DNA from 2 places in the Streptomyces sp. NPDC001492 genome. Region 2 is predicted to be linked to the other one. Evidence: predicted binding sites of a transcription regulator. Region 2 holds the regulator's gene; the other holds the start of a gene.
The links. Region 2 encodes HspR, which represses chaperone genes until heat shock. Its sites were predicted from a motif close to TTGAGNNNNNNNNNCTCAA; they were not measured.
Positions count from the first base shown of each region.

Region 1: a site for HspR is predicted at 3,105-3,123, ahead of dnaK (molecular chaperone DnaK). Genes of this name have one in related genera too.

Region 1 covers NZ_JBSFHW010000008.1:134,276-138,983, reverse strand. The annotation lists gene narJ (nitrate reductase molybdenum cofactor assembly chaperone) at 1-470, shown strand, start outside; gene narI (respiratory nitrate reductase subunit gamma) at 467-1,189, shown strand; gene dnaK (molecular chaperone DnaK) at 1,193-3,058, opposite strand; gene ACWC1K_RS13200 (OsmC family protein) at 3,226-3,654, opposite strand; gene ACWC1K_RS13195 (vWA domain-containing protein) at 3,713-4,708, opposite strand, start outside.
Region 2 covers NZ_JBSFHW010000001.1:176,192-180,899, reverse strand. The annotation lists gene ACWC1K_RS00970 (PA14 domain-containing protein) at 84-2,471, shown strand; gene ACWC1K_RS00965 (heat shock protein transcriptional repressor HspR) at 2,547-2,993, opposite strand; gene dnaJ (molecular chaperone DnaJ) at 2,999-4,189, opposite strand; gene grpE (nucleotide exchange factor GrpE) at 4,223-4,708, opposite strand, start outside.

The DNA of each region.
Region 1 (4,708 bases), on a different contig from region 2:
AGGCGGCAGCGCTCTGCCTGACCTATCCCGACGACGACTTCCGCGCCCGGCTGCCCCTGCTGCGCGAGGCGGCCCCGCAGCTGCGGGAGTTCACCGACCACGCGGCCGTCACCCCGCCCGGCGAGCTGGCCGCCCACTACCTCCAGGTCTTCGACTTCAAGAACCGGCACAGCCTCTATCTGAGCCGCTGGCGGGACGAGGACACCCGGCGGCGCGGCATGTCGCTGGTCCGCTTCAAGGACGTCTACCTCGCCGCCGGCCTGGAGTTCACCGGCGAGGAACTGCCCGACTTCCTCCCCGCCGTACTGGAGTTCGCGGCCCGCACCGGGAACACGGCCCTCCTCACGGAACACCGCGAGGCCCTGTGGCAGCTCCGGGCCCGGCTCGCCGACTTCGGCACCCCGTACGCATCCGTCCTGGAAGCCGTGTGCGCCACCCTGCCGATCCCCCACACGGAGGTTCCCTCATGACCACGCTCCTGTGGGGCGTTCTGCCGTACGTCGCCTTCGCCCTGCTCGTCGCGGGCCTGATCTGGCGCTACCGCTACGACAGATACGGCTGGACCACGCGCTCGTCGCAGGTGTCCGAGTCGAAACTGCTGAACATCGCCTCCCCGGCCTTCCACTACGGCATCCTCTTCGTGCTCGCGGGCCATCTGGTGGGCCTGTTCGTCCCACGGTCGTGGACCGGCCCGTTCGGTGCCGGCGAGCACACGTACCACCTGTTCTCGCTCTACGGCGGCACAGTGGCCGGTGCGCTCGCCGTCGCCGGGATCATGCTGCTCATCCACCGCCGCCACACGCACGCCCCGGTGTTCCGGGCGACGACGGTGAACGACAAGCTCATGTACGTCGTCCTGATCGCCGCCATCTGGATGGGCATGGCCGCGAAGCTCAGCCATGTCTCCGGCGACGGCTACAACTACGGTGCGTCGATCGCCCCTTGGGCCCGCAGCCTGTTCACCCTCCAGCCGAGGACGGACCTGATGGAGGGGGTGCCGGTGCTGTACCGGGTCCACGCGACGATCGGCATGGCGCTGATCGCCCTGGTGCCGTACACCCGCCTGGTCCACATGTTCAGCGTGACGGTGCAGTACCTGTTCCGCCCCTATGGGGTGAACCGCGACCGCGACCCCGGGCAGCCGGGGCCGCGGCCGTGGCGGCGGGACCGGGAGCGGACGGGCGTGTGACGGTCAGGCCGCGCCGCCCTTGGTGTCGCGGTCCTCGTCGACGATCTCGGCGTCGACCACGCCCTCCTCGTCCTGCGGTGAGGTGTCCTGCTCAGTGCCGCCGGCGGAGGCACCCTGGTCGGCCTGGGCGTACATGGCCTGGCCCATCTTCTGGCTGACGGTGGCGAGTTTCTCGACCCTCGTCCGCAACTCGTTGGTGTCCGCGTCGCGTTCCAGCAGGCCCTTGAGTTCCGTGGCGGCCGTCTCGACCTCCGACTTGGTGTCGGCGGGGATCCGCTCCTCGTTCTCCCGGATGAACTTCTCCGTCTGGTAGACGAGTTGTTCGGCCTGGTTGCGGGTCTCGGCGGCTTCGCGGCGCTTGCGGTCCTCCTCGGCGTACTGCTCGGCCTCCCGCATCATGCGGTCGATGTCGTCCTTGGGGAGCGCCGAGCCGCCGGTCACCGTCATCTTCTGCTCGCGGCCGGTGGCGAGGTCCTTGGCCGAGACGTGCATGATGCCGTTGGCGTCGATGTCGAAGGCGACCTCGATCTGCGGGACCCCGCGGGGGGCCGGGGGCAGACCCGTGAGGTCGAAGACGCCGAGCTTCTTGTTGTACGCGGCGATCTCGCGCTCGCCCTGGTAGACCTGGATGCCCACCGAGGGCTGGTTGTCGGTGGCCGTGGTGAAGATCTCCGAACGCCGTGTCGGGATGGTCGTGTTGCGTTCGATCAGCTTGGTCATGATGCCGCCCTTGGTCTCGATGCCGAGGGACAGCGGGGTGACGTCGAGGAGCAGCACGTCCTTGACGTCGCCGCGGATGACGCCCGCCTGGAGGGCCGCGCCGACGGCCACGACCTCGTCAGGGTTGACGCCCTTGTGCGGGTCCTTGCCGGTGAGTTCCTTGACCAGGTCGGTGACCGCGGGCATCCGGGTCGAGCCGCCGACGAGGATGACGTGGTCGACCGCGGACAGCTTGATGCCGGCGTCCTTGACCGCCTGGTGGAAGGGGGTCTTGCAGCGGTCGAGGAGGTCGGCGGTGAGTTCCTGGAACTGGGCGCGGGTCATCTTCTCGTCGAGGTGCAGCGGCCCCTCGGCGGAGGCGGTGATGTAGGGGAGGTTGATCGTCGTCTCGGACGAGCTGGACAGCTCGATCTTGGCCTTCTCGGCGCCCTCTCGCAGCCGCTGCACGGCCATCTTGTCGCCCGCGAGGTCGATGCCGTACTGCCCCTTGAACTTCTTGACGAGATGGTCGACGATCCGCTGGTCCCAGTCGTCGCCGCCCAGGTGGGTGTCGCCGTTGGTCGCCTTGACCTCGATGACGCCGTCGCCGATCTCCAGGAGCGAGACGTCGAAGGTGCCGCCGCCGAGGTCGAAGACCAGCACGGTCTGCTCCTCGCCGCGGTCGAGGCCGTAGGCGAGGGCGGCGGCCGTCGGCTCGTTGATGATCCGCAGGACCTTCAGGCCCGCGATCTCCCCGGCCTCCTTGGTGGCCTGCCGCTGGGAGTCGTCGAAGTACGCCGGTACGGTGATCACCGCGTCCGTGACGTCCTCGCCGAGGTAGGACTCCGCGTCCCGCTTCAGCTTCTGCAGCACCCGCGCGGACAGCTCCTGCGCCCGGTAGCGGGTGCCGTCCACGGAGCCCTGCTCGGGAAAGCGCCAGCTCGGGTCGCCCATGTGCCGCTTCACGGAGCGGGCGGTCCGCTCCACATTGGTCACGGCCTGCCTTTTCGCGACCTCCCCGACCAGCACCTCGCCGTTCTTGGCGAAGGCCACGACCGACGGTGTGGTCCTGGCCCCCTCCGCATTCGCGACGACGGTGGGTTCGCCGCCCTCCAGTACGGCCACCACCGAGTTCGTGGTCCCCAGATCGATCCCGACCGCACGTGCCATCTCCGTCCCCTTCCGCCAGGGCACTCCTCACACACCAGCACAAAACTTGAGTGCGCTGTTGTCAATGCCGCGTACTGGCCGCGTACTGCGGGTACCCGGAAACGACGGTGCCGCGCCCCCTGTGTCGGGGGCGCGGCACCGAAGGACGTCCAGGACGCGGGTGGATCTCAGGCCAGCTTGGCCGACAGGGTGATCGTCGTGCCGGTGAGGGCCTGGCTGACCGGGCAGTTCTTCTTGGCGTCCTCGGCGGCGGCGACGAAGGCGTCGTTGTCGATGCCGGGGACCGTGCCCTCGACGGTCAGGTGGATGCCCGTGATGCCCTCACCCGGCTGGAAATTCACGTCGGCCGAGGTGATCAGCTTGGTGGGCGGGGTGCCGGCGCCGGCCAGGGCGTGCGACAGCGCCATGGAGAAGCAGCTGGAGTGCGCGGCGGCGATCAGCTCCTCGGGGCTGGTCTTGCCGTTCGCGTCCTGGGAGCGCGAGGCCCAGGTGACGGGCTGCTCGGCAATGGCACCGGAGGAGTCGAAGGAGACGACACCGTTGCCCTCGAGCAGGTTGCCTTCCCAGACGGTGTGTGCGGAGCGCGTGGTTGCCACGATGAATCCCTTCGAATTCTGGCTGTTCCTGTACGACACCATCCGATCACATTCCGGCTCACTGCACCCGGAACACCGGCCCACGCGCGGTGAACGGCAACCGCGCCCCCTGCGGGATCAGATACGCGTGCTCGCGCCGCACCCGCAGGACGTCGCACCAGCCGTCCGTGATGACGAGGACGGGCGCGCCCGGCGGGAAGTCGTCCGCGCGGTGCAGGAGGTCGATCCCGGGCTGCAGGACCGTACCGCCGCGGCCGTGGACGCGTACCCGGCCGGCGATCTCCGTGACCGGCACGAAGCCCGCGTCGTGCGGGGCCGTGTCGCAGAAGATCACGCGGGCGGCCGGGACGTCGCGGGCCCCGGCGTAGGAGGCGATGGCGCCGAGGGCCTTGCCGAGGAGGGTGCGGTCCATGGAGCCGGAGGTGTCCAGGACGACGCCGAAGGTGCAGCGGGCGATCTCCTCGGGCGGGAAGTAGCGGCCGGCGCGCGGGATGTCGGGCGTGGAGGACTGGCGGCGCGAAGGGCGCGCGTATGTCCGTACCGGTTGTGGGCTCGGCACGAACTCGTCGAACCAGCGGGCCAGTCGGGCGTCCCAGGGCAGGGGCGGGTGGCTGAGGGTGCGGATCTCCTCGACCAGGCCGCCGGGGAGGAAGCCGCGCCCCTGCTGCTGGTGCAGGTCCAGGCCCTGGCTCAGGCCCCGGCGGTAGAACTCGTCGAGGTCGACGTACGCGCCGGGCGGGCCCAGCGGGGCGCCGAGCATGTCGCCGCTGCCCTTGCCGCGCAGGGTGGACAGGCGGCGCATACGGCGCAGGTCGCCGGCGAGACGGTCGTAGACCTCCTCGGAGGAGAGACCGGTGAGGGCCGGGTCGTGCAGGAGGCCCTCCGGCATGGTGCCGACCTGCATCTCCTGCAGCCAGCCGTTGATCACGTAGTCGCAGGCGATGTTGAAGAGGTAGTGGTCGCGGGTGCCGCAGCGGTCGCCGTGGCGCAGGGCGGCGTGCAGCATCTCGTGGGCGAGGATGAACCGCCATTCCTCGTCGTCGAAGCGGCGCAG
Region 2 (4,708 bases):
GATCCGTACAACCAACGTGATTCCTCACGAGTCGTGATCACGGCAGCCTGCATCAGCCGTTCCCATCCCGACCAGAGGACCGAATGAACCCAGCCAGACCCACGACCGCCGCGGCCACGACCGCCGTCGTGCTCGCCACCGCGGCCGGTCTGCTCTCCGCGACGGCCGCTCCGGCCACCGCCGCGACCACCTGCGCCTCGCCCGTCTACACGCGGCAGTTCTTCGCGAACACGTCGTTCTCCGGCACCCCGAAGAAGACGGACTGCGACGGGGCGATCGACCAGAACTGGGGGACCGGCGCCCCGGCCTCCGGTCTGCCGAGGGACAACTTCGGCGTCCGCTGGACGGTGACGAGGGACTTCGGCTCGGGCGGCCCCTTCGCCCTGCCGGTCGCCGCCCAGGACGGCATCCGCGTCTACCTGGACGGCGTACGCAAGGTCGACCTCTGGAAGAACGTGTCCACGACGGTGAAGAAGACCGTCGACATCACGATTCCCTCCGGCCGGCACACCCTGCGCGTCGACTACGTCAACTGGACGGGCACGGCGAACGTCTCCTTCGCCTACAAGCCGCGCACCTCCGCCGACGTCGACAAGGTGAGGCCCCTCACCCCGACCGGGGCGTCGGTGTCGTACGACACCACGACCCGCAAGGCCAAGGTCTCCTGGGCGAAGAACAAGGAGATGGACCTCGCCGGGTACAAGGTCTACCGCCGGCTCAAGGGCAGCAGCACCTGGACACGGCTGACCACGACCACGGGCACCTCGTACACCGACGCCCCGCCCCCGACCGGCGCGACGTACTCCTACGAGGTCCGCGCCTACGACAAGGCAGGCAACACCTCCACCGGCAGCGCCGACCAGCCCGTCACCACCGTCGACAAGACGCCGCCCGCCGCGCCGTTCGTCGAGATGGACGTCTGCCCGGCCGACCAGCCCTACGCGGGCCCGGAGCTGGTCACCACCGCGCAGAACGCGGCCGACATCGCGCTGTACGAGCTCCAGCGGCTCGACCCGGCCACCCATGCCTGGTCCACCGTCTACACCGGCACCAAGGGCGCGACCTGCGACACCGGTCAGCGCGCCGACGGCAGCAAGGTCACCTATCGGGGCCGGGCCAGGGACGCCGTCGGGAACTGGTCCGTGTACTCGGCGGCCACCACGTTCACCACGTTCGACATGACCCCGCCGGCGACCGCCGCCGACGCCCGGGTCGAGTACCGCGCCGGCGTCCCGCACCTGGTGTGGTCCGCCGTCGACGGGGCCGCGCGGTACGAACTCCTCCAGTACGACCCGGCGTCCGGCGGCTGGCGCGACGCGCTGCCCGGCGCCTCGGGCACCACCACGGTGACCGATGTCGTGCCGCGCCAGCTGCTCGCCGCCGCCGACTCCTACCGGTACGCGGTCCGCACCCAGGACGCCAAGGGCAACGCCTCCGCACCGGTGGAGGTCGCCCTGCGCATGGCGGACCGGCCGGAGGCGATCGCCCCGTACCAGACCACCGCGACCCGCTCCGCCAAGGGCGTGTACGTCTCCTGGGCGAGCGCCGACCCGTGGACCCACGACACCGCCCCGCTGCTCACCTACCGGATCGAGCGGACCGACCCGGTGACCGGCGAGACGACCGTCGTGGACAGGTGCGGGCCCGACGGCACGGTTCCCTCGGTGAGCTGGTGGTGGGCGAGCGACGACGCCCCGTCCTACGCCGGCCGCCAGGTGCTGCGCGGCAGCTGCGAGGACGTCTCCGGCGCCTCCGAAACGAGGTACGAGTACCGGGTCGTCACCGTCGACCCGTACGGACACGCCTCCCGGCCCGGTCCGGCGGCCACCGAGACGACCCCGGACACCAAGCGTCCTGACCCGGTGCAGAACCTGACCGCCGAACAGGTCCCGCTCGGCGTACGCCTGTCCTGGACCCCGCCCGCCGACGACGACGTCTTCACGTACTACGTGTGGCAGGGCACCACCGACCCGGAGACCGGCGAGACCGTCTGGAAGCGGAACTGCTGGAGGGGGCAGTCGCTCGCCGAGACCGAGATCCTCTGCCCGACCGTGCCGGACGGCGCGGCGCACGTCTACCGGGTGGCCGCCGTGGACGCCCTCTGGGACGAGGGGCCGGACTTCTGGCACACGGCCGACATCACGGTCACCCTGCCCGACACCCGGCCGCCGGGCTGGACGGGCACGGAGGTCCGTGGGGACAACTACCCGGAGCTGTACGTCGGCTGCAACGAGAGCAACGGCCTCGGTGACTGCTCCCAGTACGCCTCCTACCGCGTGGAGCGCTGGGACCCGGCCACGTCCGCCTATGTCACCCTGTCCGAGGGCACGACGGGCGACGCCACGTTCTACATGGACACCACGGTCCACGAGGACGCGCTGAGCCTGTACTACTACCGCGTGATCCGTCTGGACGCCTCGGGCGCGGAGGCGGACACACGGTCGGCCGCGTACGGCATCTGGGAGAACTGACCCTGCCCGCCCGGACCGTGACATGAGAAGGGGCCCGGAGGTTCTCAGCGAACCTCCGGGCCCCTTCTCATCTGCTCAGTCCTGGCGCCCCTTCGGCCGCCACACCACCAGCGCGCTGGTCTGCTGGACCTCCTGGTACGGGACCAGATCGCGGCGGTACGACGCGTGCACCGCCGCCTCGCGCTGCTGCATGGCCGCGGCGGCGCCCTCGACCGCCGCCTGGAGTTCGGCGACCCGCTGCTGGAGCGCGGCGACCTGGTTCTCCAGTTCGATGATGCGCTTGATGCCCGCCAGGTTGATGCCCTCGTCCTGCGACAACTGCTGGACGGTGCGCAGCAGTTCGATGTCACGGGCCGAGTAGCGGCGGCCGCGGCCGGGGGTGCGGTCGGGCGAGACCAGGCCGAGGCGGTCGTACTGGCGCAGGGTCTGCGGGTGCAGGCCGGAGAGCTGGGCCGCCACCGAGATGACGTAGACCGGGGTTTCCTCGGTCAGCTCGTACGGGTTGCGTCGACGGCCGTCCATCTTGGTCATGCTCCCTTCGCGGCCTTGAACAGCTCCGCCCGCGGGTCCTCGCCCGCGGTCGCCTCGCGATACGCCTCGAGTGCGTCACGAGCCTTCCCCGTCAGGTCCGCCGGGACACTCACCTCGACGGTGACCAGGAGGTCGCCGCGGGTGCCGTCCTTGCGGACCGCGCCCTTGCCGCGGGCGCGCATGGTGCGGCCGTTGGGCGTGCCGGGCGGCAGCTTCAGGGTGACGGGCGGGCCGCCCAGGGTGGGGACCCTGACCTCGCCGCCGAGCGCCGCCTCCGCGAACGTCACGGGGACGGTGACGGTGAGATTGTCGTCCTTGCGGCCGAACACGGGGTGCGCGTCGACATGCACCGTGACGTACAGGTCGCCCGCGGGGCCGCCGCGCTCGCCCGGTGCGCCCTTGCCGCGCAGCCGGATGCGCTGGCCGTCCGACACCCCGGCCGGGATGCGGACCTGCATGGTGCGCGAGGACTTGGCACGCCCCGAGCCCTTGCAGACCTCGCAGGGGTTCTCCGCGATCAGGCCGCGGCCCTTGCAGTCCGGGCAGGGGTCGGTGAGCGAGAAGCCGCCGCCGGAACCCCGCGCGACCTGGCCGGTGCCGACGCACGTCGGGCACACCCGCGGGTTGCCGTTGGCGTCGCCGGTGCCCGAGCAGGCCTTGCAGGGCGCCTGCGAGGACATGCGCAGCGGGACCGTCGCCCCCTCGATCGCCTCGGTGAAGCTGAGGCTGACCTCGGTGTCGATGTCCTGGCCGCGCCTGGGCTGCACCCGGGTCGTACCGGAGCTGCCCCGGTTGAACAGGCCCCCGAAGACGTCACCGATTCCGCCGCCGAAGCCTCCGGAACCCCCGCCCTGGGCGCCGCCTCCGAAGAGGTCGCCCAGGTCGAAGTTGAAGGAGCCGCCTGCGCCGCCCGGCCCGGGGCGACCCCCCCTATCAAAGAGGGCGCCGTTGCCGAAGAGGGCGCGTGCCTCGTCGTACTCCTTGCGCTTCTTGGGGTCGCCGAGTATGTCGTTGGCCTCGGAGATCTCCTTGAAGCGCTCCTCGGCCTTGGCGTTGCCCTTGTTGGCGTCCGGGTGGTTCTCGCGGGCCAGCTTCCGGTAGGCCTTCTTGATCTCGGCCTCGGTGGCGTCCTTGGGGACGCCGAGGACCTTGTAGTAGTCCTTCTCGATGAAGTCCTTGGTGCTCATCCTCGACGCCCCTCCTTTCTCATCGGTTCAAGCTCAGCCCTCGTCCGGGCCACCGCTCTCCTTGTCGTCGGCCGCCTCGGTCGCTTCTTCGGCCTTGACGGTCTGGGCGCCGGGCTGCGGTTCGGCGACGGCCACCCGCGCGGGGCGGATGGTGCGCTCGCCGATGCGATACCCGGGCTGCAGAATCGCCACGCAGGTCGTCTCCGTGACGTCCGGCGCGTACGAGTGCATCAGGGCCTCGTGGATCGTCGGGTCGAAGGGCTCGCCCTCCTTGCCGAACGCCTGCAGTCCCATCTTCGCCGCCACGGTCTCCAGCGACTCCGCGACGGACTTGAATCCGCCGACGAGTTCGCCGTGGTCCCGCGCGCGGCCGATGTCGTCGATCACGGGCAGGAGCTCGGTCAGGAGGTTCGCGACGGCGATCTCCTTGACCGTGATCCGGTCCCGCTCGACCCGGCGGCGGTAGTTCTGGAACTCGGCCTGGAGCCGCTGGAGGTCGGTGGTGCGCTCTTCGAGCGC